4 regions of the Neobacillus sp. PVCKKU3 genome follow, and region 2 is predicted to be linked to each of the others. Evidence: predicted binding sites of a transcription regulator. Region 2 holds the regulator's gene; each other region holds the start of a gene.
What was found. Region 2 encodes Rex, which represses fermentation and respiration genes when NADH is low (regulators of the CRP and FNR family bind a similar motif). Its sites were predicted from a motif close to TTGTGAAATATTTCACAA; they were not measured.

Region 1 (7,883 bases), on a different contig from region 2:
GAATCTAGGATAAATTTTTGGAAAGACATTGCTAGCGACTTTAAGAGGAATGAGGCTTGGTCTCATATAACCCCATTCATCCAATTCTGCCTCTTCCTCAGACTTGAGCAGCAGCGCCTTCATCGTTTCAAGTCCGATGATGATTTCAGAAAGTTTTTCCTGAATATGCTGATATCCGCAAACATTGATTGTATCCGAAAGGGATTCGGCAAGTCCCAATAGAAATTCTGTTTTCACAACCTGCCTAGTGATGGCCTGGTGGTAGGCGTGATGGTAGAATGAGCTTTTCTCCATGAATTCATTTGCTGCATCGACATTTTCGTAAAAAAAGACTCTCTCCCAGGGAACTACCACATTATCAAATACTAAAATCGTATCCATTTCTTCGTAACGCGAGCTGAGCGGATAATCAAAGGCTGACTTACCGCCTACAAACGACTCCCTGCAAAGAAATTTAAGTCCTTTCGTATCAGAAGGGATGGAAAATGCGTAGGCATCCGCATCATTTGTCACTCCGCCGGCTGAATAAACCAGAACTTCATCCGTTAAACCGCCTTGGGTCGCTAACAGGCGAGCCCCCTTGACAATAATTCCCTTTTCATTTTTCCCGACAATTTTGGCGGCAATTGGTTCTTTCGATTTTTCAAAGTTGATTTGCGACCGGTTAACCTGAGGGGTTATAAAGGTGTGGGTAAACGAGAGATCTTGATTCCTTGCTCTTTCATAGAGGGAAATAATATTTTCCGGAAAGCAATTCTCACTCCCTTTTAAAAATAAGGCGGAGGAGGCAAAGGCCATAACGACTGAATTCATATAATCCGGACTTCTACCCATCAGCCCATTGGTATGCCTGGCCCAAATTTCGATCATGGTCCGCCTTCTTTTTAAATCTTCTTTCGTCCGTGGCTGTAAATAGGATAGCCCAATCTGCTCTTGGGTCTCATCGGATAAAAAGGTTAGCTTTTCTTTCATGGTCGAATCAAACTGCAAATCATATAAAGATGCTTTGCTTTGAAGAAGACCTCTAAATGCCGGATGTTCAGAAATTTTCCCTTCCAACCGTTCTCCATCCAGCCAAATTTCCTTGTTTAAACGATCCATACGTTCGATAAATTCTTTTCCGTTAATTGCTCCCATTTGACCACTCCCTAAAATATGGAGCATTAAAAAGTTTTGTAATTTATTTTATTGGGAAAGTGTTTGTCCTGCATGGGTTATCCAAACAATTGGACGAATTTGGGTATCGGTGGAAGTCCTGGTGGGTAATTATTCAAAAATAGGAAAAAAGCGGCGTATAAAAAGATTGTAATGAGGACTTTAGTAGAATGTCTACAGTCTCTTTAAAATAATATAATGAAAATTGAGAAAAAGAGAAAGGGAGAGGTTGAAACGATGAAGAAGAAGATTATTGGAAGCGCTTTATCCGTTGCTTTGGGAGCATCCGTTATATTTAGCGGAGGGATTTCAAAAAGCAGTGCTGCACCTGTGAACAAGGAGTACATAGTAATTTTTAAGGATCAATCCCAGCTTCCGGCAGGATATGAAAAAATGATTAAGGACGCCGGCGGGAAAGTGACAGGGAAGCTGGATAAGCTGGGGGCTGTTGAAGTAAGTTCAACGAATACTGCGTTTCTAGATAAGGTGAAAAAATCGAGTCTTGTTTTGGATGCAGGGGTTGAGAATACCATTTACCCTGAAAAACCAGTATATCAGGAAGCAGTTGCACTGGATGATATAACTGACGGAGCAGATGTCTATAAAAATTATCAGTGGGATATCCAACAGGTAACGAACAATGGTGAGTCGTGGAATTTGCCTGGAGGAACCGGCAAGCCAGTTGCCGGTAATGACATCGTTGTAGGTGTTATTGATACGGGTATTGATTACACACATCCAGATATTAAACCTAATTACGTCTACGGGAAATCATTTGTGCCGGGATATCCAGATGCAATGGATGAAGACGGCCATGGCACGCATGTTGCTGGCTCGATTGCCGGTAAGGGGAGAATTTTAGGAATTGGACCGGACCTGAAAGTAGCGGCATACCGTGTGTTCGGGCCAACTGGCGGAGCTGAAACTGCTCATATTGCTGAGGCTCTGATGACAGCAGCGGACGACAATGTCGATGTTGTCAATATGTCCCTTGGCGGTTATGACTGGTTCCAAGATCCAGAGTATGCTACAAAAGATGTTGTAGCAGATGTTCGATTATTTAACCGAGCCATTCAATATGCCATCCAAAAGGGGGTAACAGTTGTTGGTTCTGCCGGTAATAATGGCGTGGATATTAGCAGTCCTGGACAATTAGCAGGAGACGACAAAGGTGCTGTTCACAGAAGCCCTAGCAGTCAAACCATGATTCGGGTTTCAGCGGGAGGAGCTCTAAAAAATCTAGCATTCTATTCTAATTATGGGGTAGGAAAAATTGATGTTATGGCACCAGGCGGAGATTTAGGTCCTAATTATGATCCTGCTACAAAAACAGGAAGAGACAATTCTTATCTTTGCTATAGTTCGGTACCGGGGGGGTATGCAGGTTATGCCGGCACCTCAATGGCTTCACCAAAAACAGCTGCCTTAGCGGGAGTGGTCATCGCGAAGTACGGAAAAGACGTATTAAAACCTTCACAAGTAAAAAATATCATTCAATCTTCAGCGGAAGATGTGTTCAAACCAGGCTATGATGAAAAGGCAGGGTTTGGGTTAATCAATGCTGTTAGCGCATTAAATCAATAAAAAACAAAGCAAAGAAGCGATCCGTAGTGATCGCTTTTTTGCTTTGTTTTTTTCAATACAGTGAATCTGAATTTTTTAAATTGAAACATAAATGTGAAGGGATTTTAAGGGTGCTTTTCCATAATTCTCAACTATCCGCAGCCCAATATTAAATCTATATTAAAAAAGCAAATGTATAGACCTAACTTTTACAAAGTGTCGAATTATTTTTGAACATTTGGTGACAAATCTTCTGAATGGGTGTCTTTTAATAATGTTTGGTATTAAGATAGTTACTAATGATGTGATGTAAATCACAAACAAAAAATTTTTTTAACATGATATTTTTTAAATAAAAGAAAGGGGTACTAGCATGAAAGTAAAATCGGCTTTGTTACTGCTTGTTCTCACTATTGTCACAGTGCTTACAGGATGTGAACCACTTATGGTTCTGGATCCTAAAGGGCCGCAAGCCGAAAGGCAAGCCCACGATATTTTGTTATCTATTGGGATCATGTCGTTCATAGTAATTGTAGTTTTCGCTATTTTGATTTATGTGCTAATTAAGTATCGTGCCTCAAAGGCAAGCCCAGATTATGAACCGCCTCACATTGAAGGAAATAAATGGGTTGAGCTTATTTGCGTCGGTATTCCTGTTATCATTGTCACTTATTTTTCAATCGTTTCTGTTCAAAGTAACAATATTGTCGAAGCAAAACCAATAAAATATCAGGATAAAGATCCTTTAGTCATTTATGCATCCTCATCTGACTGGAAATGGCATTTTAGTTATCCGGAACAAAATATTGAAACGGTCAACTATTTGTATATTCCTACAGACCGGCCGATTGAATTTAAGCTTTATTCCTACGGACCAATCACCAGCTTCTGGATTCCACAACTTGGCGGACAAAAATACGCCATGTCCGATATGGTGACCACACTGCATTTAGCTGCAGATGAACCAGGTGAAATGATGGGCCGTAACGCGAACTTTAGCGGTAAAGGTACGGCTGAAAATACGTTTAATGTCACAGCAATGTCTGAAAAAGATTTCGATAAATGGGTAAAAGACGTTAAGAAAACGGCAAAACCTTTATCAGAGAAAAAGTTTGATGAGTTATTAAAACCGGGACACCTTGGACAAATGACATTCACAGGGACTCATTTAAAATTTAGTCCAGCACCGGAACACGATCACAGTCCATCTGCAAAACCAGAGGAAGGTCAAACTGACCACTCAAAAATGGAAATGGATATGGATATGTCAGACCACCAAAATCATGAGTAATTGTTAAAAGGTTAATGGAACAAATTATTGAAAAAATTAATCTCTCGAAAGGAGTTAATAAAGGATGGAGTTCTTTGAACGTTTTGCCATACCAAATCCAAGTCTTGCAATCTATGCATCTATGGTAGCGATTGGCCTAACAGTAGTTGCCATTATTGCAGGCCTAACCTATTTCAAAAAATGGGGATATTTATGGCGCGAATGGTTAACAACAGTTGACCATAAACGGATTGGGATTATGTATTTACTCTCTGCCTTAATTATGTTATTCCGCGGTGGCGTGGACGCGATTATGCTGCGTGCCCAGCTGGCTGTACCTGATAATAAACTGCTAGATCCACAGCATTATAATGAAGTTTTCTCAACACACGGGGTTATCATGGTCATGTTTATGGCGATGCCATTTATCTTTGCCTTCATGAACTACCTTGTGCCGTTACAAATTGGCGCACGTGACGTGGCATTCCCTAGATTAAATGCAATAAGTTTCTGGCTATTCTTCTTTGGTGCGATGCTGTTTAATATCTCGTTTGTTATCGGCGGATCTCCTGATGCAGGATGGACTTCTTATTTCCCGCTCGCAGGGAATGATTTCAGCCAACATGTCGGAACGAACTATTATATGATTGCGATTCAAATATCCGGTATTGGGTCACTAATGACCGGTATTAACATGATTACAACGATCATGAAAATGAGAGCACCTGGCATGACCTTAATGAAAATGCCGATGTTTACATGGTCTGTTTTAGTAACAAACCTTATCATCGTAACGGTTTTCCCTGTCATTACAGTTGCGCTTGCGATGGGAACCATGGACAGATTGTTCGGAACTCATTTCTTTGCAACGACAAATGGCGGTATGGATATGCTCTGGGCCAACCTATTCTGGGTTTGGGGACATCCTGAAGTTTATATCCTTATATTACCTGCATTTGGTATTTACAGTGAGGTTATCTCAACCTTTGCAGGCCGTAACCTTTATGGCTATAAATCAATGGTTGCATCCATGGTTATTATCTCAGCACTATCCTGTATGGTTTGGGCGCACCATTTCTTTACGATGGGGCAGGGGGCAGTTGCAAACAGCTTCTTCTCCATTACAACAATGATGATTGCCGTTCCAACAGGTGTTAAGATTTTTAACTGGTTATTTACGTTATGGAAAGGGAAAATTCGATTTACCGTTCCAATGTTATACTCACTAGGGTTTATTCCGCTATTTGTAATCGGCGGGATGACAGGAGTCATGCTAGCGATGTCAGCTGCTGACTATCAGTACCATAACACAATGTTCTTAGTGGCTCACTTCCATAACACGATTATCCCGGGTGTAGTATTTGCTATGCTTGCTGGTCTAACCTATTATTGGCCAAAAATGTTTGGCTTTATGTTGAATGAAAGAATCGGCAAATGGTCTTTCTGGACGCTTTCGATCGGATTCTGCTTAGCGTTCTTCCCAATGTACATTACTGGTTTAGACGGTCAGGCACGCCGTATGTACACTTATTCAGAAGCAACAGGTTATGGACCATTAAATATGGTTTCATTCGTTGGTGCAGGTGTTATGGCCATCAGCTTTGCGTTAATTGTCTATAATGTTTATTACAGTGTTCGTTATTCACCAAGAAACATTGGTGCAGATCCGTGGGATGCACGTTCGCTTGAATGGGCAACACATACTCCTGTACCGGAATACAACTTTGCCGTTGAGCCACAGGTTGCTTCTAGTGAAGCATTCTGGGATGCTAAGAAAAAAGGTCATGTGCTGTTCCCGGGTAAAGTGGAAAAAATTCATATGCCAAATAACAGCGGAGTTCCATTTATTATGGGCGCGATCTTCTTCGTGTTAGGATTTTCACTGGTCTTCTCCTTATGGATTCCGGCAATTCTTGCACTAATTGGGATTTTGGCATGTATGGCTCTTCGCTCATTCGAACAGGACCATGGCCGTTATATTTCTGTTAAAGAAATAGAAGAAACTGAAACAAAACTGCGAGGTGCTAAATAATGAACGTCGATCACTCGCTGCCATTAGAATATGGTACAAAACAAAACGGACTGAATATTTTTGGCTTTTGGGTTTTCCTTGCAGCTGAAATAATGCTGTTTGCGACACTGTTCACCTCTTACTTTACGTTAGAGCATAGAACCGGAAGCGGTCCAAGTGGTACAGAGATTTTTGAAATAGCTCCGGTTATAATAGAAACACTTTTGTTATTAACAAGTAGTTTTACAATTGGACTTGGCGTTCACGCAATGCGTCTAGGACGCAAAAAAGCAATGATGACTTTCTTTGTAATTACACTTCTTCTTGGTTTAGGGTTCTTAGGCTTTGAAATTGATGAATTCATCACCTATATCCATGATGGTGCAACATTGCAGACTAGCGCGTTTACTGCCATGCTGATGACTACATTAGGTACACACGGACTGCACGTTACCTTCGGATTATTCTGGGGAACAGCTATCCTTTTGCAAGTGAAAAAACGCGGCTTAACGCCTGAAACTGCGAATAAATCCTTTATCTTTTCACTTTACTGGCATTTCTTGGATGTCGTCTGGATCTTCATCTTCAGCTTCATCTATTTGAAAGGAATGATGTAAGATGAGCGAATTATTCCCACGAAAACAAATAATCGGTTTTGTCTTTTCCTTAGTCCTAACGGCAGCTGCTCTGGCAGTCTATTTCTTGAAACTCTCCTTTGCACAAGGAATGGTTGTCCTAGTTGCCACAGCATTTGTTCAGGCTCTTCTGCAGCTTGTTGTATTTATGCACGCTGGCGAATCAGAAGATAAGTGGGTAATTTATGGCAAGGTATTTTTTATGATTGCCATGGCCCTGATTACCGTTTTTGGAACATTACTCATTTTCCTTTGGGATATGTAGATAAATGAAGAAAGGGAGCGTCTTTTACAGACGCTCTCTTTTTTGCTAATATGAAATTCAACTACTCCTCTGTCTTCGTCCTATCGGAATCGCCAATCGGCGAGTTTTCATTTATCTTTTTACTAAATATAATCTCGGTTTCACTGGCATTGTCGTGATTTCTAATCCCTTATCCGTCTTTTCTACCATTTCCTCAGTCGCGATAAAAAACATTCCCATCAGAAAGAACATCACCGCTCCTACAATGGTACCAATCCCAATCCCGGTGACCGGCATTAAACCGCTTACAATTCCGTATAAAAAAATCATGATACCTGTTAGCAAGGTAACACTGCCGGCCCATTTTGTTGCATGTAATATTTTCATTCGTGAATTCATTATTACGACCTCCTTGGGATGGGATATTTACACTTCCAAAATTCTTATACTATATATTATTCACTGAGTTCACAAAATTGTCAAAACTTTGTTCACAAAATTGTCAAAAAATATTTTAAATTTGTCACAAATATGTGGTATATGTTCGTGAAGACAAAAAGGATTCAGTTACACGACTGAATCCTTAAGGGGGAGAAACTACAAATTCAATTCTTGTGATGGTTCACCATTAAGATTCATAATACGAACGGTTTCTGGTTTTATCTCCAGAAAAATATAGTTCGGATCGTCAGGGCCGTTGAACCATTGATTAAATGACTCTTCCCAATATTGTTGTTTCAGCTGAGCAGAATCATTAACAGCGGTAGTTCCGGATATTTCAACATAGGAATCAGTTTGTCCTTTTTTTTCATAGCCTAATAAAACAGATACGTTCGGATTTTTCTCAATTTCCCCGATTTTTTCAGTATCCCTTTTTGTTGGTGTATATAAGGTTAATTCGTCGTTATAAAAAGTCATATACCGGGAATGGGGTTTATTATTTTCAACTGTCGATAGAATGCCCCTTTTGTGGTCAGAGATAACCTTCTGGACCTTTTCTTTTAG
Region 2 (7,883 bases):
GCCTCCCGTAAAATTTCCGCTCCCTCATTCGTTGCACAGATTTTCTGCAGCAAGACAAGTTCACGCAGATTAAATAACTTTTTCCTAACATCAATTGGATGGTCCGATTTAATTCCTGGATTAAGCGGCTTATCCAGTTGCAAGAAAAGATTATAGATTTTGAATGCCCCCGCCGTCGTTCGCTCAGCGGCATGCTGGATTCGTTTCAACTTGCTTGCTGCGAGTGGATAGTCTTTTACCTTCTTTCCAAAAACACTTCGGAAATCGCTGTACAAGTTTGCCTCCCGAGAGGCCCTCAGCATAAACCCGGCACAGGCAATCCCAATTTCCAACCTCGACAAGGTCAATACAATTCCGACTGCAACTGCAATCCCTTTATCCTTTGGACCGATTGGATAGGCACGCGCCCCCTTATATTGAATCTCCCCTGTTGGCAGCTCGGCTGTTCCCAGCTTCCATTTGATCCGATTTATCTCGTACCCGTTGCGTTTCTCCTTCTCCTTATCCCCCGGAAGCCAGGAAGGTACGATAAATGTTGAAACTTTGTCAGTTCCCGATATTTTTGCCGTCACCACAGAATAATCGGCATGCGCCGCAGAACAGAAAAACTTATTCCCATACAAACGATAATACTTGCCTTCCGGAACCGCCTCCAAAACATTAGCCGGCAAATCAGAACCACCCTGGATTTCTGTCATAAATTGAGCGCCAATGGCGAATTCGCCGTTTAGCCCTTCTTTTGTATGATGTAATATAACTTGAAGTTCTGGATATTCTTCATCCGGAAATTGGTCAAGCAAAGCCACTAAACCATGTGTACATGTCAGCGGACAGGTCACTCCCGCCTCACCCAGCTGATGGATCAGCATTCTTTTCACAAAGCTTTCCCAAGGTGTCATGTTACTGGAAAAAAGACCTTCTCCGAAAATTTCATTCTCTAATTGATGAACTTCTTGAGGACGAACAATCCGGTCAATCCGATGATTAAAAGCATCAAAGTGAAGCATATAGGGGCGGACTTCCGGTCTGGCAATTCTTTCGGCTAACCGGTTCCATTTTGCAGATACTGTTGCTGAAAAGGATAATAGTTTTTCGTGGATTTGGCTGTGCTGAGAACCCGTAAATTTCTTTACCGCTTTTTGTAAAAACGGTTCATCACGGTACCAATCAAGGTTGTCACGTTTTTCGAGAAATTCATCAAAGCTGTAAGAATTTTTTCCTCTTGCTTCTGTCTCTTGGGAAACATGCTTCATAAAAACGCCACTCTCCTCATGAATAATAATTCATAATTTTCAATTTAATCTTAAATGTAAGGATATGGAAACGTCAAATATAAGTAGAAAAACAAAAAAAGAGGCTGAATAATTCAGACCTCTTCTTTATTGGTGCACCCTTCTATGACGGTATTGGTTCCACTGAAAATGAATAAAGCATCCGATGCAAAAACCTAGAATTGCCACAAAGGCAGCCACTGCGACAAGAATCGTGAACACATAGCCAACACCATTCCAACCCAGCAGGAATCCTACAAATCCAATTCCCAAACACGATACGGCAAGTTTTTGATTAAATTGCTGCTGCTCCCAATCCTCGGGGATATAAGCCTCTGGTTCCTTTCTTAAAAATAGTTTTGCTATTTGCATAATCGGATTAAATCCGAATAAAAGACCAGACATACCGGCAACAAACGGCACTAACAAAAACCATTCCTGACCGGATAACCATGTTAACACAACACTTAAAACAATCGTCCACTGGTTTGTTTTCACTAGCGGCCGTGGGATTGAACGAACTGTTTCTGTCATTTTAATTCCAACCTTTCCTATTGGATTACAATAATTACTTGTGTATTCATTTTACCCGCTTCCACTCCCTTTGTATAGTGATCTGGTTAGGAAAATGTTTCAAAACGAAAAAATGGGCCTCTCACCATTTTGGCGAGAAGCCCATTGATTATTTATTCTTCTACTTCGTCGTTTGGATAATGCTTTAAAAAGTAAACAAGTGATTGCAGCTCCACCGCCAGGTCAATATGATGCACGCGGATCGATGAAGGTACATTCAGTCTTGCTGGAGTAAAGTTTAAAACCCCTTTTACATTCGTATTCACAAGCTTGTCTGTGATTTGCTGAGCAACCGGAGCCGGCACCGTCAAAATCGCCACCGAAATATTTTCCTCGATCAAATACTGTTCTATATCGTCCATCGAATAAACGGGAACATTGCCTATCGAACCGCCAATTTTTCCGGGGTCCACATCGAAGGCGCAAGCGATTTTTGTATTATTATTTTTTAAAAAATTGTAGTGTAAAAAGGCTGTGCCGAGATTACCCACCCCGATTAACGCTACCTTTGTTAATTCATCTTGATCAAGAGTTTTCCGGAAAAACGATAACAAATAGTTTACGTTATAGCCGTACCCCTTTTTCCCAAGGGCCCCGAAATAAGAGAAATCCCTGCGAATAGTGGCCGAGTCCACCTTTACTGCTTCACTCAATTCTGCAGATGACACCCTCTGCTTGCCAGAGGAATGAAGGTTTTGTAAAAATCGATAATATAAGGGCAGCCGCTTTGCTGTTGCCTGTGGTATTTTCATCGTTTCATTGGACATATTTCTCCCACCCTTCAATTTTAATGGATATATTAGATTTCTCTTCTAAAATCACCGTTTTTGCCGCCGGTTTTTTCCACCAGAAAGGTTGGTCCAATTACCATCCCTTTATCAACTGCCTTACACATATCATAGACGGTCAGGGCACAAACAGAGGCAGCTGTTAGCGCTTCCATCTCAACCCCCGTACTGCCTTTTGTTTTCACTGATGCAGCAATATGCAGTGTATATTGTCCCTGCCCGGCCTGCTCCCATGAAAAACTAATATTGATACCTGTTAATGGAATCGGGTGGCACATTGGAATGATATCCCATGTCTTTTTCGCTGCCATCACTGCAGCAACCTGGGCAACTGCTAAGACATCGCCCTTTTTCATTTCGTGGTTTGTGATTTTTTCATAAATTTCAGTGCTTACTGTTATGCTAGACTGGGCTGTTGCTGTGCGTGCCGTTTCCGGCTTCTCGCTGACATCGACCATCTTGGCCCGGCCTTCTTCATTAAAATGAGTAAATTCAGCCATAAAAAAAATCCTCCTACAAAAAATAATACAATATTTTTTTGTCCATGTGTGTGAAACTTTGAACTAACAGTATATTTTTTTATAATTCCATTAAAAATTTCACTTCATTGCCGACATTCGGGTTATACGGTAAACTAGTCGTAAGGTAATAGAGGTGAAAAAAATGATTTTATTACAGGTTAACCAACTACAAAAATATTATGGTGCTGAACTTATTTTATCGAATATAAAACTGGAATTACAAACCCGTGACCGTGTTGCCCTTGTCGGACGCAATGGAGCGGGGAAATCAACGTTATTGAAAATCATCGCCGGCGAAATGGGCTATGACGGCGGCGAAATCATCAAACCAAAGGATGTTACCGTTGGTTATTTGGCGCAAAATACGGGTTTGGAGTCCAATTTGTCCATTTGGGAGGAAATGCTGACGGTTTTTGAGAACCTGCAGGCGATGGAAAAATCGCTCCGGAAGCTGGAGAAGCAAATGGCCGATCCTGCTGTTTTCGGGGACCCAGGAAAATACGAACGGGTATTAAAGGAATATGATGAATTGCAAATAAAGTTTAAAGAGCAAGGCGGCTATCAATATGAAGCTGATATCCGTTCTGTATTGCATGGGTTAAATTTTTCTGATACTACGTTAATGATTTCAAGTCTAAGCGGCGGACAAAAAACGCGTCTTGCGCTAGGCAAACTATTACTGACAAGACCTGATATTTTAATTTTGGACGAGCCAACCAACCATTTGGATATCGAAACCCTTTCCTGGCTGGAGCAATATCTGCAGGGCTATGATGGCGCGATTTTAATTGTTTCGCATGACCGCTATTTTTTGGATAAAGTGGTTACAGAGGTGTATGAACTATCACGCCGCCTGATTCAGCGATTCACCGGTAATTATAGCACTTATCTTGAGCAGAAAGCTGCCAATTATGAACGCGACATGAAGCTTTATGAAAAGCAGCAGGAGGAAATTGCCGCGTTAAAGGATTTCATCCAGCGCAACATCGCACGGGCCACTACTACTAAGAGAGCGCAAAGCCGGCGGAAGAAGCTTGAAAAAATGGAAATCATGGATCGCCCATCAGGGGATGAAAAATCTGCTTCCTTCTCATTTGAAATTGAGCGGCAAAGCGGCAATGATGTACTGACTGTTGATTCGCTTGCTGTCGGCTATGATGGAGAGAAGGTTTCCGAGGATATTTCCTTTCGTGTGTATAAAGGCGACAGCATTGCCCTTGTCGGCCCTAATGGAATCGGGAAGTCGACCCTTTTAAAAACAATTATTAAAAAGCTTCCCGCTTTGGCTGGAACTATTCAATACGGAACCAATTTGTCCATCGGGTATTACGATCAGGAACAAGCCAACCTAACCTCCAATAAACGGGTCTTAAACGAACTATGGGATGAATATCCACTGAAACCGGAAAAGGAAATCCGTACGGTGCTTGGGAATTTCTTATTTTCCGGTGACGATGTGCTTAAAAATGTTTTGTCATTAAGCGGCGGCGAAAAAGCCCGCCTAGCCCTTGCCAAGCTAATGCTCGAGAAAGCAAATTTATTAATATTGGACGAACCTACCAACCATTTGGATTTGGACAGCAAGGAAGTACTTGAGAATGCCCTAATTGATTATCCAGGTACTATTTTGTTTGTCTCACACGACCGTTATTTTATTAACAGAATCGCAACCAAGGTACTAGAATTAAGCCCCGAGGGCAGCACTGAATACCTCGGCGACTACGATTATTATGTGGATAAAAAGCTGGAGCAGGAGGAACTTACGGCACTTGCATTGGCTGCCTCCCAGAAGAAGGTTTCTGCTTTAGAGCCTGCTGAAAAAAACAGTTATCAACAGGATAAAGAAACGAAAAAACTGGAACGCCAGCGAAAACGCAAATTGGAAGAAATCGAGGAACGCATTTCGGAGCTTGAAGAAGAGATTCAGAATTATGAACAGCAATTATGCGAGCCAGAAGTTTTTCAGGACCATGAAAAGGTTTTAGAGATTAATTTAAAAAATGAAAAGGCTAAGGCCGAGCTTGACGAATTAATGGAAGAATGGGCCGAGCTGGCAGAATAATGTGGATAACCGGACTGTTGGAGTCCGGTTTTTTGTTGTGCTTATAATCCAAAAGGCCCAACTTTCCACAGAATTATTCACATTGTAAATGCCATTATTTCAGTTATTCAATTAACTTACCCACATTATCCACAAAAAAGTGTCAACTTATCCACATTATCAACATTACCCACTGAGTTATCCACAAGTCATTTGAATTTTCAACTTTTTCAAAAAAATCTTATCCACAAAATTGATATTTTTATATTAGCCAAAATTTAATCAAATGTTTGTTTAACTCTTAAAATGCCTATATTTTAAGCATTTGCCGTTTTCAATCAATCGTTTGATTAGTTTATTGTCAATACCAATTAAACGTTTGATTAGTTTATCAACCAAATCAATCAAACGTTTAATTAGATTTTTTAATTAAAAAGACCCTTCCTTGTTAGGAAAGGTCAGGTGTTATATGTTTCCATATCCAATCCAGGTATTGCGTTTAGTGATAAGTCTGCTCGAATTCCCTTTTCAAACATAACACTTCCGGCAGCGGCTATCATGGCTGCGTTGTCTGTGCATAAGGATAATGGAGGAATGACTAATTCAACATCCGCCTTATCTGAAAATGCCTTTTCCAGGGCTGCTCGAAGCCCCTTATTGGCTGCTACTCCTCCGGCCAATAATATTTGGTTGACGCCATATTCTGCAACGGCTCTTACGGTCTTCGTCACCAATACGTCAATGACACTTTCCTGAAAGCTCGCGGCCAGATTCTCCGGAGCAATCGTCTCACCACGCTGCTCGGCATTATGGACCGTATTAATGACCGCTGATTTTAAGCCGCTAAAGCTAAAATCATAGGAGCCTTCCTCCAGCCAGGCACGGGGCAAATCAATAGTCGGACTGCCTTCATGGGCCAAACGGTCAATATGCGGACCGCCTGGATATGGCAGACTCAACGTTCTTGCGACCTTATCATAGGCTTCACCCGCTGCGTCATCCCTTGTTTCGCCAATTACCTCAAATTGTCCATGCTCTTTCATGTAGACAAGCTCCGTATGGCCCCCTGAAACCACTAAAGCCAACAAAGGGAATTTCAGCTCTGTCACCAGCCTGTTTGCATAAATATGACCGGCAATATGATGGACTGGCACAAGCGGTTTATTATGAGCAAAGGCGAGTGCTTTGGCGGCATTGATGCCAATTAATAAGGCACCCACCAGACCTGGCCCTTCCGTTACCGCAACAGCATCAATTTCAGCAAAGGATAGATTCGCCTGCTTTAATGCCTCTTCTATCACGACCGTGATCTGTTCAACATGATGGCGTGAGGCAATTTCCGGTACGACCCCGCCAAACCGTTTATGACTTTCAATCTGCGAGGCAACCACATTGGCCGTTATCTCTCGGCCATTTTTGATAATCGCCACCGCCGTTTCATCACAGCTTGTTTCAATTCCTAATATCAACTGATCTTTTTTCATAAATTCACCCACATTACCAGCGCATCCTCCAAATTATCTGAGTAATAATTTTTCCGGATTCCGCCATTTTGAAACCCTAGTTTGCGATAAAGAGACTGAGCGACATGATTCGTTACCCTTACCTCTAAGGTCATGCTTCTTGCACCCCTCTCATGGCAGACGGATATCAGCTTTCGCATCATCATCTCCCCAAGCTTTTTGCCGCGGTATTCAGGAAGAATCGCGACATTCGTCACATGACCTTCATCAATAACAAGCCAAACTCCACAATAGCCAATAATTTTATTTTCATGTTCGAGGACGATATAAACAGCAAAGTTATTATTGTGCATCTCATTATAAAATGCTTCCCTGCTCCAAGGGGTTGTAAATGATGCATGCTCAACCTCTAATACTTGATCGATATCCTCTTCCCTCATGTAGCGAAAAACATAAGAATCTTCCATCTTTCTCTATCCTTATCTTTATAAAGTTTTCCCTTGCGCCTCTAACCACTTTGCTTCCGCTTCTGCTAACCGAATGTAATTAGGGACAAAGGTGTGTACGTCTTCCCCTTGTTTGTCTTTTCCCAGCATGGCAAGCTCAGACGGACGGGGATTGTTCTCTGTTATGCTTGAAAAAACGGCCTGAGTACCAAGACTCTCTGTTATTCTTTCACGGTGAATAGACAGGTCATTGCCGACAAATAGAACCGGTTTGTCCAATTCGGATAACTTCCCTGCCCAGTCAACCGCCATTGTTAATTGATCAGGTTCAATTACTTTTAGCTCTCCATTCTCAACTTGATACAGACCCGTATAAACCTGTCCCCGTCTGGCATCGAATATCGGGGAAATAAACCCGTCAAAATATCGCCCGGGCCCTGCTGCCAGAATTTCAAGGCTTGATATTCCAACAAGTGGAATGTTTAAAGTCCATGCTAGCGTTTTTGCTATCGTAACGCCGATTCTAACGCCTGTATAAGATCCTGGACCTTTGGCGACGACGATTTTTGTTAAGTCGGATGGCACCCTTTCACAATCCTTCATTAACGTCTGAATGGCAGGCATGATCCGGACAGAATGGTTCTTTTTCAAATTTGTTATGTACTCGCCAAGTACTTCTTTCTCTTCTAAAAGTGCTACTCCTAAGGCATAATTAGACGTATCAATTGCTAAAATGGTCATGCCAAAATCTCCTTACATAATTGCTCATACCGCTCACCT
Region 3 (7,883 bases), on a different contig from region 2:
CGAAGTCTCCCTGCATACTTTCCCCTCCCAAAGAAAACGATATGGAAAAAAGGGGGATTTTCACATGAAATTGGTACTCGCACTGCTCCTCACGTTCGGAACTATTAATGTTGGGACCACCGTCATCCCAGCCATACCCAAAATCCTAATCCATCCCCCAATCCAAAAATCAACAAAGGACACTGTCGCCATCGTCATGCTTGACCATCCGAAAACAAAACAGGAAATCAAGCAGCTGCTCGCACCCTATAAGGATATCAAGCTACGCCGTGTATATGAGAAAGCCATTGACGGATTTTCGATTCAAGGGCCACCAAGCGCCATTGCCCGGCTAACAGAGGCCCAGACCCGGAACCGCCAGCAAACGCAAATCCAGCATGTCTCCCCGGTAACAGAGTATCGGGTCGAGACCGAGGAAAGCGTGAAAATCATTGGCGGTGAGGCGGTGCGCGGTTTTTTTTCAAAGAAGAATGAACGTCTGACCGGCCGAGGTGTGACGGTCGGGGTCATCGATACCGGGGTGGACTACACCCATCCAGACCTCGCTCGGAATTATGCGGGCGGCCATGACCTTGTTGATAACGACCAAGACCCGATGGAAACACTCACGCAAGGTCGGGCGACGATCCACGGTACCCATGTCGCCGGCATTATTGCCGCCAATGGAAAAATCAAAGGCGTGGCCCCGGAGGCAAAAATTGTTGCGTACCGCGCGCTTGGTCCGGGCGGCGGGGGAACGACCGAGCAAGTGCTGGCTGCGATTGACCAGGCCATCAAAGACAAGGTCGACATCATGAACCTCTCGCTTGGCAACAGCATTAACGGTCCAGACCTGCCGATCAGCCAGGCGCTCGACCGTGCTGTCGAGAACGGGATCGTCGCTGTCGCTGCATCGGGCAATTCTGGACCGAATGTATGGACGGTCGGTTCACCGGGAACATCCGCAAAAGCAATTTCAGTCGGCGCCTCGACGCCCACCATGGAAATTCCCCAATTATTAATAGAAGGAATGCAAAATCCGCTCCGGGTCCAGCCAATGGAGGGGTCGGGGAATTGGTCGCTTGACCGGACGCTCCCAATCGTCGACGGCGGCATCGGCCAACCCAATGAACTCGAGAACGTGCAGGGGAAAATCGTTCTAATGAAGCGCGGTGAATTGACTTTTTCAGAAAAAGCAAAAAATGCCCATGAGGCGGGGGCAAAGGCGGTCGTGGTCGCCAACAATCTAAAGGGCACCTTCATCGGCAATCTCGATGCGCCCGCTGCTATACCGATTGGGTCGATCACCAAAAGCGAGGGAGAATTTTTACGAAAAAAATTGAAAAACACCGATGTGACGGCAAGACTCATAATAAATGAAGAAATTGACCGGCTTGCTGATTTCAGTTCCAGAGGACCCGTCACGGATACATGGGATATCAAGCCGGACCTTGTTGCCCCAGGGGTGGCTATTAATTCGACCATTCCCGGCGGCTACCTGAGCCTGCAGGGTACGAGTATGGCAGCACCGCATGTGGCCGGTGCCTGCGCGTTGATCAAGCAGGCCCACCCGGAGTGGACGCCGGAGCAGATTAAGGCGGCGCTGATGAATACCGCAAAACCGCTGGCAAAGGAACCCGGTGAGCCAAGCAGCATGAGCCCGGGAACAACCCGGAAACCAATCGAAATCGGTCCAATCGGCAAGAACCAAAACAAAACCAAGCTTACCCCCGGACCCTACTACCGCACATACGAGCAGGGGGCCGGCCGCATCCAGGTGGACGCAGCGATCCAAACCGAATCGCTTGTCATGCCGGGCAGTATTCGGTTCGGAAAGTTTAGCAGCCTGAAAAATGTTCATAAAGCCCAATTAAAAATTGAAAATATCAGCGACAGTCCAAAACGCTACACGTTTGACATCCCGCAGCACATCGATGGCCTCGAGTGGCGTTTCCCGCTCGCGTTCACCCTGGAGCCGAAAGAAACAAAGGACATTACTGTTGAGCTCGCCGTCGACCCGCAGATCTTTAAAGGGAAAATTCACGATGGTTTTCTAACCTTGCATGCTGGGAGCCAGTCCATCCATATCCCGTTTTTGTATGTTCTTGAGGAGCCGGGATACCCAAGGATTATGGGCTTTGATTTTGCAGAAGGAGATGAGCCGGGTACTTACCAGTACGAGGTCTACGTCCCGGGGGGAGCGGAGGAATTTGGTATCGCCTTATTCAACCCTGACGATTACCGCTTTGTCGGCTTTCTTGACACGAGCACCGATGTAAAGAAGGGACTGATCCGTAAAGCCTTCAAAGCTGAAGACCTTCCATATGAAGGGACCTACCGAGCCAAAGTCTTCGCCAAAAAGGCAGGCAAAGAGGATTTTATTGAAACGATGATTTCTATTTATAAAAATTAAGACAAAAATTAGGGCGGCAAACGAAGTGAGAATGCCGCCCGCAATTCCGCCTAACCTTTGGGAAATTTTTTAAAAAGTCAGAAATAATTGTTCACAAAATGGACACAAAATAGCCAAAAAAACTTCAAAAATTACAATACAATAAGAGTGTTGACTTTCACTTCCAAATCGCAAAAATTTTGGGAAATTGTTTGTGGAATAATTCACGTAAATTCATTGACAATGCATGGTGCCTATTGTATGCTAACAAAGGGTGTGCATGGTAGGGTTTTCATCGAAATTTAATTTGACAAAATCCCGCGCATGATTTATCATAATCACCTTTTGTTTTTCATTCTCTACGCAGTGAGGATGATTTTATTATGCGAAAGAACCGCAATCCTTTTCAAGCCATGGCTTTAATGTCTGCTATTGTTTCCCAGTTGGTCGGCTCCATCCTGATTGGCATTTTTGCCGGAAGATGGCTGGACGGAAAGTGGGGTACAGAACCAATTTTCTTAATAATCGGACTGCTCCTGGGTCTTGCGGCAGGGGTTTATTCTATGCTTGTCTCAATCCGCCATTTCTATTCAGGAGATAAATAACAATGCCAGATTTCAGAGAAATGTACAACAGGCAGAGAAAATGGATGTTGTACTTGTTGTCCATCTATGTTCTTGGCTGGGGCTTCACTACATACAAAACGTCTTTCCTTGGGTTGATCCTTGGGACATGCTTTAGCTTCATTATGCTTTGGATGTTAGTGAGAAAAACAGAGAAATTCGACAAAGCCGTTTCGGCAGGAAAAAAGGTCAAATCATTGGGCTCGCTGCAAAGAATGGCGATCGCAGCAATTGCGGTAATGATCGCATTAGAGTACCCTGATTATTTTCAAATTGTTAGTGTTGTTTTGGGACTAATGACAGCCTATATTGTCATTATGATAGATTATTTTTATCATGCTCTGCATGCTCAAAAGTGAAGGGAAGCGAGGTGAGTTTATATGCATCATGGGGCTCCTGAGTTTGAATTGTTTGGTCTCTGGTTTAACGGGGCAAACGTTCTTATGATCACAATTGCAAGTGCAATTGTCTTTCTTATTGCCGTATTAGCAACCCGCAAGCTGGCAATGAAACCTACGGGGATGCAAAACTTTATGGAATGGGTGATGGACTTTGTAAAAGGCATCATCAACAGCACAATGGATTGGAAAGAAGGCGGGCGATTCCACATCCTGGGGATTACATTAATCATGTATATTTTTGTATCAAATATGCTGGGTCTTCCTTTCGCAATCGTCGTTGACGATAAGCTTTGGTGGAAATCACCGACAGCTGACCCGATTATTACGTTAACCCTAGCGGTCATGATTTTGGGTCTTACCCATTATTACGGCGTTAAGCTAAAGGGCGCAAAAGGATATGGAGAAGGCTTCTTCACTCCAATGAAATTCTTATTCCCGTTAAAGATTATCGAGGAATTTGCGAACACATTGACGCTTGGTCTGCGTCTTTACGGTAACATTTACGCTGGTGAATTGCTTCTATCGCTCTTGGCAGCGGGATTAGCACACCAAGGAATCGCCGGCACAATCGCCGCCATTCCGCTTACACTTGTATGGCAAGGCTTCTCGATCTTCGTCGGATCCATCCAAGCGTACATCTTTACTATGTTAACGATGGTTTATATGGCACACAAAGTGAGTCATGACCATTAATATATTTTTTTATAAAAAATAAAACATATTTATACATTTTAAGGAGGAACAAAATAATGAATCTTATAGCAGCAGCAATTGCAATTGGTCTAGCAGCAGTAGGCGCAGGTATTGGTAACGGTCTTATCGTAGGACGTACAGTTGAAGGTATCGCTCGTCAGCCAGAAGCACGTGGTTTACTACAAACTACAATGTTCATCGGGGTTGCGTTAGTAGAAGCATTACCGATCATCGGCGTTGTTATCGCGTTCATGGTCTTAAACCGATAAAATTTAAAAACTCCAGATGGCGAAGTGACAAACAAAACCTTCGCCATTCTATTATGTTCGTTTATGCATTTCTAGTGTGAGCAACTCTTGAAAGGAGTGAACCCAGGGTGTTAACAAGCAGTTTAGTATTAGGTGCAGCCGAGCACAGCGCCGGCCACGTTAATTATGGAGATATCTTCTTCCAACTGATCGTGTTTATTGTCCTCTTGGCATTGCTGAAAAAGTTTGCGTGGGGTCCATTAATGGGCATCATGAAACAGCGCGAAGAGCATATTGCAAGTGAAATCAATGCAGCTGAAGAAAGCCGCGGAGAAGCGAAGAAGCTTTTAGAAGAACAAAGAAATCTTTTAAAAGAAGCCCGTGCAGAAGCACAGAGCTTAATTGAAAGTGCGAAAAAGCAAGGCGATATCCAGCGTGAGGAAATCATCGCAGCGGCCCGACAAGAAGCGGAACGCCAAAAGGATGCTGCCAAGCTTGAAATCGAACAACAGAAAGAAAAAGCTGTTGCCGCTATTCGCGAACAAGTGGCTTCATTGTCTGTGTTAATTGCTTCTAAAGTAATTGAAAGAGAATTATCTCAAGCGGACCAAGATGCGCTTATTAACGAATATATCAAAGAGGCAGGAGAAGGGCGATGAGCAACCAACTAGTAGCAAAACGCTACGCGTCGGCTCTTTTTCAAATTGCAAAGGAACAGCAGATTCTAAGTACAGTAGAAGAAGAACTTCGTGTAGTCAAGGAAGTTTTACAATACAATCCTGATTTAAAAGCTGTTCTCAAATCTTCGAAGCTTCCTATTGAAAAGAAAAAAGAGATTGTGAAAAACGCTTTTACATCTGTAAATCAATATGTCTTAAATACAGTATTGATCCTAATCGAACGCCATCGTGAAGGCGAAATCGTGGAAGTTGTGAATCAATTCACGGAGTTGACAAATGATGAACTCGGCATTGCCGAAGCGGAAGTGACCAGCATCCGCCCGCTTTCAGACGCGGAGCGTGAAGCTATTTCTGCCACATTTGCAGCTAAGATTGGGAAGAAATCATTACGAATTGAAAATATCGTGGATTCCAATTTGCTCGGAGGCGTTATGCTTCGCATTGGAAACCGTATATATGATGGATCATTACGCGGCAAGCTAAGCCGTTTAGAACGTAAATTGTTATCGTAGATAAGGGGTGAAACTCATGAGCATCAAAGCTGAAGAAATCAGTGCCCTGATAAAGAAGCAGATTGAAAACTATCAGGCAGAAATTCAAGTGACCGATGTTGGTACTGTTATCTCCGTTGGTGACGGTATCGCACGTGTCCACGGTCTTGACAATGTCATGGCCGGAGAACTTGTTGAATTCTCAAACGGCGTTATGGGTATGTCGCAAAACCTTGAAGAGAATAACGTCGGTATCATTATCTTAGGACCTTTCACTGACATCAAAGAAGGTGACGAGGTTCGCCGTACAGGACGCATCATGGAGGTTCCGGTTGGTGAGGAACTAATTGGACGTGTAGTTAACTCATTAGGACAACCAATCGATGGCATGGGGCCAATCAATGCAAAGAAAACCCGCCCTGTTGAGCAAGTAGCAACTGGCGTTATGGCTCGTAAATCCGTTCATGAGCCGCTGCAAACTGGTATTAAAGCGATTGACGCACTAGTACCAATCGGACGTGGACAGCGTGAGTTAATCATCGGTGACCGTCAAACAGGTAAAACATCCGTTGCAATCGATACAATCATCAACCAAAAAGGTCAAAACATGATCTGTATCTATGTTGCGATTGGACAAAAAGAATCAACAGTACGTAACGCCGTTGAATCACTTCGTAAAAATGGCGCATTAGAATACACTATCGTTGTTTCTGCATCTGCATCACAGCCTGCTCCAATGCTATTCTTAGCACCATATGCAGGGGTTGCAATGGGTGAAGAATTTATGTTCAACGGTAAGCACGTATTAATCGTATATGATGATTTAACAAAGCAGGCATCTGCATATCGTGAGCTTTCCTTGTTACTTCGCCGTCCTCCAGGCCGTGAAGCATATCCAGGGGATGTATTCTACTTACACTCACGCTTACTAGAGCGCGCTGCAAAATTAAATGATGAGCTTGGCGCTGGTTCCATCACAGCATTGCCATTTATTGAAACACAAGCAGGTGACGTTTCTGCTTATATTCCAACAAACGTTATCTCCATCACTGATGGACAGATTTTCTTACAATCCGACCTTTTCTTCTCTGGCGTACGTCCAGCGATCAACGCAGGTCTTTCCGTTTCCCGTGTAGGGGGTTCTGCGCAAATCAAGGCAATGAAGAAGGTTGCCGGTACATTGCGTCTTGACCTTGCATCCTACCGTGAATTAGAAGCATTTGCTCAGTTCGGTTCTGACCTTGATAAGGCAACTCAAGCAAAGCTTAACCGTGGTGCGCGTACAGTTGAGGTTCTAAAGCAGGATCTTAACAAGCCGCTATCTGTTGAAAAGCAAGTTATGATTCTTTATGCATTAACTCGCGGTTTCCTTGACGATATTCCAGTACAGGATATTCGCCGTTTTGAAGGAGAATTCCATAGCTGGTTAGACCACAACCGTAAAGATCTGTTAGACCACATCACGACTACGAAGGATCTTCCTAAAGACGATGATATGGCTGAAGCAATCAACGCCTTCAAAAAGACGTTTGCTGCTTCTGAACAATAAGGTCTAGCAATTTGAACGGCGGCGATGGTTTTGGACCCGGTGTCTGTAGCCATCGCCTGACATTCTTTGAATGAGGGTGGTGAGAACCTAATGGCTTCATTACGCGATATAAAAACGCGGATTAATTCGACGAAAAAGACAAGTCAAATTACAAAGGCAATGGAAATGACTTCTGCTGCGAAGTGGAATCGCGGTGTTATGAACGCGAAATCATTCGTGCCTTATATGGAAAAAATCCAGGAAGTGACTGCATCGATTGCCCTTGGTGCAGGCGGCGTGAGTCATCCGATGCTGACCCATCGTCCTGTGAAAAAGACAGGCTACATCGTGATTACATCCGACCGCGGTCTTGCTGGTGCGTTTAACAGTAACGTAATCCGCCGCGTCCATCAAACAATCAAAAGCCGTCATACATCCAATGACGAATTTGCGATTATTGCGATTGGCCGAGTGGGGCGTGACTTTTTTGTGAAGCGGGGTTACAACGTTGTCCTTGATATCGTCGGGGTTAACGATCAGCCAAGCTTCCAAGATATTAAAGACATTGCAAGCACAACTGTCGGCATGTTCTCTGATGGAACATTCGATGAATTATTTGTTTATTACAGCCACTATATCAGTGCGATTTCGCAGGAAGTAACTGAGAAGAAGCTGCTTCCGTTAACGGATATTTCTACTTCTCATAAGCTCACTTCGTATGAGTTCGAACCAAGTGCCGAAGAGATTTTAGAAGTCCTTCTTCCACAATACGCGGAAAGCTTGATTTATGGTGCACTGTTAGACAGTAAAGCAAGTGAACACGCTGCCCGGATGACCGCAATGCGTAA
Region 4 (7,883 bases), on a different contig from region 2:
GTTTAAGGAGTGAATGTTCATGTCAGTAAAATTAATCCCCTATTTCGTGATGAACGGTACCGCTAAGGAAGCAATCCAGTTTTATCAACAGGCACTGGATGCACAGGTTTTATTCTCTCAAAGTTTTGGTGAAATGCCTGAAAACCCGGAATACCCTCTTCCTGCTGAAGCCAAGGATTTGGTAAGTCATGCGACCATTAAAGTTGGTGATTCAGAAGTAATGTTTTCCGACACCTTCCCTGGACAGGATCATCAAAGCGGAAATCAAGTGACCATTTGTATTTCAACCAATGATGCAGACCAAGCAAGGAAAATGTTTGAAGGACTTTCCCAAGGCGGTCAAGTTGGAATGCCTTTACAGGAAACTTTCTTTAGCCCTGCCTATGGCCAAGTAACAGATAAATTCGGCATAACCTTCCAAATTTTCACAGAAGGCAAACCGCACCAATAATATCTTATCCAATAACAAAAGGCTCTGTTCGCAGCAATGGAACAGAGCCTTTGTGTATTTAAGAGGCTCCCACTACTAAGACTTATTTTTAAACATCATAATTCCCCTCATATTTCTAACACTAACGAGAGATGAAAATCAATGGAGGGGTTAGAAAATGAGCAGCAATAAAAGTCAAAAAAAGCAGACGTTTCCGCCGCAGCATCAAAACCATCAGCCGGGTACTGAGAGTGAAATGAATCCAAAGCCGATTTCCGTTGATTCCAACTATAAGCCGGCTGGAAAATTATCCGGTAAAACCGCGATTATTACTGGCGGTGACAGTGGAATTGGAAAATCAGTTGCGATTTATTTTGCTAAAGAGGGTGCAGATGTAGCAATTGTATACCTAGAAGAACATCAGGATGCTGAGGAAACCAAAGGAATAATAGAAGCTGAAGGACGAAGATGCCTTCTCTTTTCTGGCGATATTGGCAATGAGGACTACTGCAAGGATGTTGTGAAGAAAACGATCGATGAATTCGGCAGGCTGGATATACTGGTCAACAATGCTGCAGAGCAGCACCCGCAGCCAAGTATATTAAATATCACTAGTGCGCAGCTAGAAAAAACATTTAGAACCAATATTTTCTCCTATTTTTATATGACGAAAATGGCACTGCCTTATTTGAAAAAAGGAGCATCCATCATCAATACAGCTTCCATAACAGCCTATCATGGAAATGAGCAATTGCTTGATTACTCGGCAACAAAAGGAGCGATTGTGTCGTTCACCCGTTCATTAGCCATGTCGTTGGCGACACAGGGAATCCGTGTGAACGGGGTGGCGCCTGGCCCAATCTGGACTCCGCTTATTCCATCGACCTTTACGGCGGACCAGGTCGCCACTTTCGGATCAGATACTCCTATGGGGCGTGCCGGGCAGCCTCATGAACTGGCGCCAAGCTATGTTTTCTTAGCCTCGGAGGATTCATCCTATATGAGCGGGCAAATGATTCATGTGAATGGTGGGACGATTATTAACGGGTAGAAAAAACGCATCGGGCTTACCGATGCGTTTTTTTCTGAAACTCAGTTGGCGACCATTACACTCGTTTTTTCAATAGTTTGGGCGCCAATTGGATACAATCAACCCATTTTCGCCCTTGATGCAGCCGGCTGGTACCTTCTCATCGGTCCGAAATCAAGAACCTCTTGCAGATATCGGTTCCCTTTTGGACTTGTCCGCTTGAGCAGTTCCATCAAGTATGTAATATCGTCCATCGCTCTATGTGTTTGATAGTTTGTAATATCATGGGCTTGCAAAAGGGTAATTAACTTTCCATTGGGAAAGCCATACTGTTTCCAAGGCACATTACGCATTGTACAAAACCACTGCAAATCATTAACCTCAGGATACATATGGTAAAGAAAACTGCGGTCAAAGGAGGCATTATGAGCAAAAACCGAATCTGTACGCTGAAAGTAGGATTTTATTTTTTCATCATAGAAGCTCTTTCCCCGAACCATATCATATGCAATACCATGGACCTGATAGGCCCTGTCATAATTTCTACGTGCCGAACTGGAAAGAGGTTCTCTTAAAAAGGCTTCTTCCTCCAAAATTTCTAGTATTTCGCCCGTTTCCGTACTAAAAGAAAATAACTTCAGGGCCAGTTCAATAACCTCATCTGTTGTCGGTCCCAGCCCCGTCGTTTCCACATCCAACAATAAACCTAATTTCGCCTGTCTTTGCAAAATAATCATTCCTTAAATCAAAAATTTCCTTTATTATACCAGATTCCAATCAACCCTCACATAGCTTAAAAATTCCCACGAATCTCTAAACCGTTTATAAACGCTGTTATGATAATCTCCAAGCTCTCATCCAAATACAATGACATTTTGAAGCCGCCTCTTTGCTCCAAGGAGGAGAATCCGTGCAGGACACTCCGCAGTCCTCTTACTGCATGGATGGCCAGGTCGCCTTCTAGATGAAAAGCCTGCAGGACCCGAACAGAAAGGTCGACTATCTTTGCGCCGGCCTTCTGGACGTCAAGATCTTCAGTGTCCGGCGCCATCAAGGTTGCCTCATAGACACCGGGATGCCTCCTGGCAAAACTCACATAAGCTCTACTAATCGCAAGCAGTGCCTGGGTGCCTGATACTCCGATGGCCGCCTGGGCCAATTCATCATACAATAAATTAAGTCCATAGATGGCTAGCTTTTTCCTTAATCCAGGCAGGCCATCGAAATGATTATAAAGAGAAGGCGGGCGGATGCTGAGCCTTTTGGCCAGGTTTGCCAATGTAACCTCCTGCATCCCATTGTGGTCTGCAAGCTCTCCCGCCGCTTCCAGTATTTCTGATAAATCAAGTCCAACTTTAGGTCTAACCATTTTAATACTCCTTTAAAGTAATTTCTGTTCCAATTTTTTGATAGCTAGCTCCATGGCCTCTACAGGATTTTCTACCATTTCTCCGTGGCCGATGGCAAGTAAACTCGGTTTTAAAGCAGCCAGCTTCTTGGCACTTTTTAATGCGGTTGGTTTGCTCCATGTGCCAAAAGCTGGGAATGGGAAAAATGGTCTTATATCCCCTGCTACTGCGATACCTGCTCTCGTCTGGAACGCGTCACCTGCAATTAATGCCTTCGTCCGTATATCAAGAAATGCCATCGATCCCGGAGTATGGCCCGATGATTCAACCGCCCTCAGGGAGCCAATCTCATCCCCTTCCTTCAATAAAACACTTGCCCTGGTTTTCAAATTTTTAGGAACACCACCTTTAATTGGAGTTTGATCCTCGTGTGAATCAAGGGAACGGTCGCCTGACATTAAACGATTATCCCTAGCCGAAATATAAACAGGTACATCGGGAAGCCTTTCCTTTAACAGATCCAATGCTCCCACATGGTCCTCATGGGCATGGGTTAAGATGATTGTAGTAATCGGCTTTCCAATTCTCTCGGCTGCCTGTAAAATTCCTTTTGCCGCAAAACCCATGGCCGCATCAATTAGGGTTAAACCATCGTCTTCTTCCACTAAGTAGCAATTTACTGGAAACACCTTCGCCATAAACGTTACCTGATACAAATATCCCTTCTTGATCATTCTCATTATGACCAACCCCTTAACTAATATCGTTAGTTTTATTTTAACTAATAACATTAGTTAAATCAAGAGGTTTATTTGAAAAATTTTCCTAAATTATCTTTCCTTCCAGTATGTAACAAATTGTTCAAAGCTTTTTTACGGATATGTGAATTAGCTACCAAAAAGCGCTCAATCCAATTTTAATTTGCTATATTAACAGTGTAGAAAAGAAATTATATAAAACTTATAAACCTTTTAAGGAGATGTTTCAAATGCTTAACAAATGGTTAAGAGAAAACAAAATTGCCGCTGGTATTTTAACTGTCTTACGTTTATATCTTGGGTATTCTTGGTTTACTGCAGGTTTTCATAAAATAACTGGAGGCTTTGATGCCGCAGGATTTTTAAAAGGAGTGACTGCTAATCCAGTAAAAGGTCCGGATGGTGCGGTTGTTTATGGATGGTATGTTGAATTCCTTAAAGGCTTCGCCCTTCCAAACGTCGACATCTTTAACTTTATCGTTCCCTGGGGAGAAGTTTTAGTCGGCTTAGGATTAATGTTAGGCTGCTTAACAACTGCCGCTGCATTCTTTGCTTTAGTCATGAACTTTGCGTTCTTCCTTGCAGGTACTGTATCTCACATTCCTACTGACATTTTCCTTGGCGTGATAATCTTAGCTGCAGGCTACAACGCAGGCCGCATCGGTCTAGACCGTTGGGTTGTTCCTTTCTTCCGCAAAACAGTTATAAAAGCAAACGATCCAGTTAAAATAAATGCTTAACAATAATCGCCTCAGTTCCAACTCGAACTGAGGCGATTTTATTTTGTTCTGACCAAATTCTTTCAGCCTGAGATTAGATGATTTTGGCCATTTTTATTTATAAAATCTTCATGTAACAAAGTGTTCAAAGCTTTTTTACGAATATGTGAATTAGTGAACATAAACCACTCAATTCAAACTAAATTTGATATATTTACAGTGTAGAAATTATTTAAAACTTATAAAACCTTTTAAGGAGATGTTTCAAATGTTTGCCACATGGTTAAGAGAAAACAAAATTGCTGCTGGTATTTTAACTGTCTTACGTTTATATCTCGGATATTCTTGGTTCACTGCCGGTTTTCATAAATTGACTGGAGGCTTTGATGCCGCAGGATTTTTAAAAGGAGTGACTGCCAACCCTGTAAAAGGTCCTGATGGTGCCGTTGTTTATGGCTGGTATGTTGAATTCTTAAAAGGCTTCGCCCTTCCAAACGTCGACATCTTTAACTTTATCGTTCCCTGGGGAGAAGTTTTAGTCGGTTTAGGATTAATGTTAGGCTGCTTAACTACTGCCGCTGCATTCTTTGCTTTAGTCATGAACTTTGCGTTCTTCCTTGCAGGAACTGTATCTCATATTCCTACTGACATTTTCCTTGGCGTGATTATCTTAGCTGCAGGCTACAATGCAGGCCGCATCGGATTAGACCGCTGGGTTGTACCATTCTTCCGCAAAACAGTTTTAAAAGCAAACGCCCCTGTTAAACAAACTGCTTAACAAAAAAACACCTCTATCTCTCAGCTTGAGATGGGGGTGTTTTGTTTTACACATTAATAGCTGTTATCTTCCTCGAAGCTATGTCTGTTAACGTACCAATTTGTAACTTGTGTAAGGATAGCAAAAACAGCAAAGAAATTCATTGCCCAAACGTTAATAAATGGCGTAAGGCCGCCGAATTCTATCGTAGCATAGCCTTTAAACTTCATGACAATCATGGATTCAATAAAAATCAAAATGAAACCTACAACACCTGCAACCGCCGCTCTTATCATTAGTAATCCCTCCGAAAGGTTTTTGCTATATACTCAAATAATTTTTGTCTAAATTGTGAACTTGTTATACCCATTATATAGCAATTCAGAAGGAAACCAAAGTAAAAAAAATCACATTTTAAAAAAATAATTGGTTTAAAAGAATGGCTTCCAATTATGAAAAAGAAAAGCCCACTTTATCAAAAAAACACTGGACTATTCATAGGGTATCAGAACGCTGCCTGGCACCTTTTTTCCGGCTGGGAGTAAGGTGGCTCATTTAGGTAAAAATAATTTCACAGTAGTCCCTGATCCTTCATGACTCTCTATTTCTATTTCACCCTTGTGCAATCTCATGATACTTTTGGCGATATGCAGACCCAATCCCGTTCCCCCTGTTTCCCTGCTCCTAGCCTTATCTACTCGGTAAAACCGCTCAAAAATATTTTGGATCTCATTGTGTGGGATTCCAATCCCATAATCTTTTACATGGATAATAGCATATTGCTCTGTCTGTTTTAAGAAGACGTCAATTTTTTCCTGACTATATTTCATGGCATTGTCCAGCAAAATGATAATTACTTGTTTGAGTTTTAATTCATCTGCATGAACAATGAGCGGGGACTTGTCATATTCCAATGTTATTTCTCGTCTATAGACATGTTTTAGTTGCTTTAAAATACTTTGGCATAAAGAAACCAGGTTTACTTCGTTGATTTCTAATTCCGTTTCCTTCTCTAGGGTGGCTAAGTCCAAAAAGGTATCGGTCATTTTTTGAATTCTCGTCGCCTCGGAATGAATAGCCTGAATGGCTTCATCAGCCATTTCTTGGTTTTCAAGCCCGTGCCTTCTCAAAAGATTTGCATAGCTTTTAATAACCGTTAACGGGGTCTTTAATTCATGAGAGGCATCAGAAATAAACTGCGATTGCTTTGCTAAATTGTCCTGAAGTCTTTCAATCATCCGGTTAAATGTTCTAGCCAAGGTTTGCAGTTCGTCCTTTGCCCTATTTTGAATGGTGATAGTCTTCGGAACACCGCTTTTTTCTATTTCCTCCATGGTTGTAATCATATTAGAAATCGGCCGCATGATCATATTGGACAGCCATCTTCCTCCAAGTAAAGATAATAAGGCAGCAAGGATCGTACTAAATATTAAAATCGCTCTAAGAATCTCTTTTCTTGCTTCTAAACCTTTTAATCTCTCCCCAATTTCGAGGCTTCCTTTCAATTGCTTTGTATTAATCTTAGAATGAATAACCAATACTTGTTCTTCCCCGTTTTTTCCAGAAATTACGTAAGTTTGAGACTGTTGATTTACTGCGTATTTCCCTTTTATCTTTCTGGATAGTACCTTATCAGTCGAAACCTCGTGGATGATAGTGTTCCCGGGCCCGATCATTCGGATATAGGAGTATTCGGATAAAAATCCTTTTAATTTGTCCTCTATATCACGAGAGGATTGGCTATTATCAATTTGTTTTTCGATATCTGCAGCCTTTTGAAAGAGCATATCCTCTTCCATATTGATGGTTGTTTTCATAAATAAGAAGAAGACGACTACATTTACGAGTATTAAGATACAAAGCATCCAAGCCGTTGTTAACAGGTTAATTTTCGTCGAGATCTTCATCCGTTTTCTCCTTTATCGTAAAACCAATCCCTCTCACAGTTGTAATTAACGGGATAGAAAAACCTTCATCCACCTTTTTTCGCAGATGTCTAATAAAAACATCGATCACATTGGTCTCTCCCTCGTAATCATAGCCCCATACATTAAGAATGATGTTCTCTCGGGTAACGACTTTGTTTTTATTCATGACTAAATAGACCAAGAAGTCATATTCCTTCGGTGTTAGTGTTATGAGTTTTCCATCCCTTTTGACTTCTCTTGATTCCTTATTGATGATTAGATCCCCAACAATTAATTGAAGTTTTTCCCCATTCGGGCGATTCCGCAGACACGCACGAATACGAGCTAGCAGTTCTTCGATTTCAAAGGGCTTTGTGACATAATCATTAGCACCATGATCCAGGCCTGATACTTTATCAAAAGTTGAATTCCGTGCCGTCAAAAGAATGACAGGAGTGACCGTGTTTTCCCTTCTAAATCTCCTTAATACTTCCATTCCACTTAACTCAGGCAGCATGACATCCAATAAGATTAAATCAATGTCCGTTTGTAAGGCGGTTTCCAATCCAGCCTTCCCATTGTATTCAACTGTTACTTGATACCCTTCATACTCAAGCTCCATTTTTAAAACCCGGGCAATTTGAGCTTCATCCTCGATTACTAAAATATGTGTTTCCACGAAACATACGTCCTTCCAAAGCTTTTTAAGGAGTTACTGTCTTTTCATTTATTCTGAATTTAATATTTCAAGTTCTAATTACAATTTAGCATGCAATGTACAATTCAATTAGTATCTTAATGAATTATTAATCCTTTATTAAGAAAAGGTTTATGGATAAAATAAAAAAGCTATGCCCTTTTCCACTAAGGCTCTTAGCTTTTTCAATAGATAGTATTTTAGATTTTCTTTACCCGAATTGGACTTACCATTAA

Region 1: qoxA (cytochrome aa3 quinol oxidase subunit II) is a predicted target of Rex. The motif match lies at 3,021-3,038, and genes of this name have one in related genera.
Region 3: ACNQGS_RS03125 (AtpZ/AtpI family protein) is a predicted target of Rex. The motif match lies at 2,584-2,601, and genes of this name have one in related genera.
Region 4: ACNQGS_RS19595 (DoxX family membrane protein) is a predicted target of Rex. The motif match lies at 3,690-3,707, and genes of this name have one in related genera.

The regions. Positions count from the first base shown of each region.
Region 1 covers NZ_JBLVQN010000037.1:44,594-52,476, forward strand. Annotated here, with positions in the region: gene hpaB (4-hydroxyphenylacetate 3-monooxygenase, oxygenase component) at 1-1,137, opposite strand, end outside; gene ACNQGS_RS21745 (S8 family peptidase) at 1,354-2,739, shown strand; gene qoxA (cytochrome aa3 quinol oxidase subunit II) at 3,092-4,009, shown strand; gene qoxB (cytochrome aa3 quinol oxidase subunit I) at 4,074-6,020, shown strand; gene qoxC (cytochrome aa3 quinol oxidase subunit III) at 6,020-6,616, shown strand; gene qoxD (cytochrome aa3 quinol oxidase subunit IV) at 6,618-6,899, shown strand; gene ACNQGS_RS21770 (hypothetical protein) at 7,011-7,277, opposite strand; gene ACNQGS_RS21775 (pyridoxamine 5'-phosphate oxidase family protein) at 7,476-7,883, opposite strand, start outside.
Region 2 covers NZ_JBLVQN010000067.1:577-8,459, reverse strand. Annotated here, with positions in the region: gene ACNQGS_RS27905 (acyl-CoA dehydrogenase family protein) at 1-1,253, opposite strand, end outside; gene ACNQGS_RS27900 (DUF4395 domain-containing protein) at 1,380-1,805, opposite strand; gene ACNQGS_RS27895 (redox-sensing transcriptional repressor Rex) at 1,958-2,611, opposite strand; gene moaC (cyclic pyranopterin monophosphate synthase MoaC) at 2,644-3,132, opposite strand; gene ACNQGS_RS27885 (ABC-F family ATP-binding cassette domain-containing protein) at 3,296-5,215, shown strand; gene tsaD (tRNA (adenosine(37)-N6)-threonylcarbamoyltransferase complex transferase subunit TsaD) at 5,653-6,678, opposite strand; gene rimI (ribosomal protein S18-alanine N-acetyltransferase) at 6,675-7,124, opposite strand; gene tsaB (tRNA (adenosine(37)-N6)-threonylcarbamoyltransferase complex dimerization subunit type 1 TsaB) at 7,143-7,844, opposite strand; gene tsaE (tRNA (adenosine(37)-N6)-threonylcarbamoyltransferase complex ATPase subunit type 1 TsaE) at 7,841-7,883, opposite strand, start outside.
Region 3 covers NZ_JBLVQN010000003.1:34,945-42,827, reverse strand. Annotated here, with positions in the region: gene ACNQGS_RS03130 (S8 family serine peptidase) at 65-2,392, shown strand; gene ACNQGS_RS03125 (AtpZ/AtpI family protein) at 2,752-2,976, shown strand; gene ACNQGS_RS03120 (ATP synthase subunit I) at 2,979-3,353, shown strand; gene atpB (F0F1 ATP synthase subunit A) at 3,375-4,088, shown strand; gene atpE (F0F1 ATP synthase subunit C) at 4,145-4,357, shown strand; gene ACNQGS_RS03105 (F0F1 ATP synthase subunit B) at 4,465-4,995, shown strand; gene ACNQGS_RS03100 (F0F1 ATP synthase subunit delta) at 4,992-5,528, shown strand; gene atpA (F0F1 ATP synthase subunit alpha) at 5,545-7,056, shown strand; gene atpG (ATP synthase F1 subunit gamma) at 7,147-7,883, shown strand, end outside.
Region 4 covers NZ_JBLVQN010000031.1:34,364-42,246, forward strand. Annotated here, with positions in the region: gene ACNQGS_RS19570 (VOC family protein) at 20-451, shown strand; gene ACNQGS_RS19575 (SDR family oxidoreductase) at 609-1,481, shown strand; gene ACNQGS_RS19580 (exonuclease domain-containing protein) at 1,580-2,197, opposite strand; gene ACNQGS_RS19585 (TetR/AcrR family transcriptional regulator) at 2,254-2,829, opposite strand; gene ACNQGS_RS19590 (MBL fold metallo-hydrolase) at 2,842-3,549, opposite strand; gene ACNQGS_RS19595 (DoxX family membrane protein) at 3,798-4,307, shown strand; gene ACNQGS_RS19600 (DoxX family membrane protein) at 4,555-5,064, shown strand; gene ACNQGS_RS19605 (hypothetical protein) at 5,118-5,339, opposite strand; gene ACNQGS_RS19610 (sensor histidine kinase) at 5,595-6,950, opposite strand; gene ACNQGS_RS19615 (response regulator transcription factor) at 6,928-7,629, opposite strand; gene pssA (CDP-diacylglycerol--serine O-phosphatidyltransferase) at 7,848-7,883, opposite strand, start outside.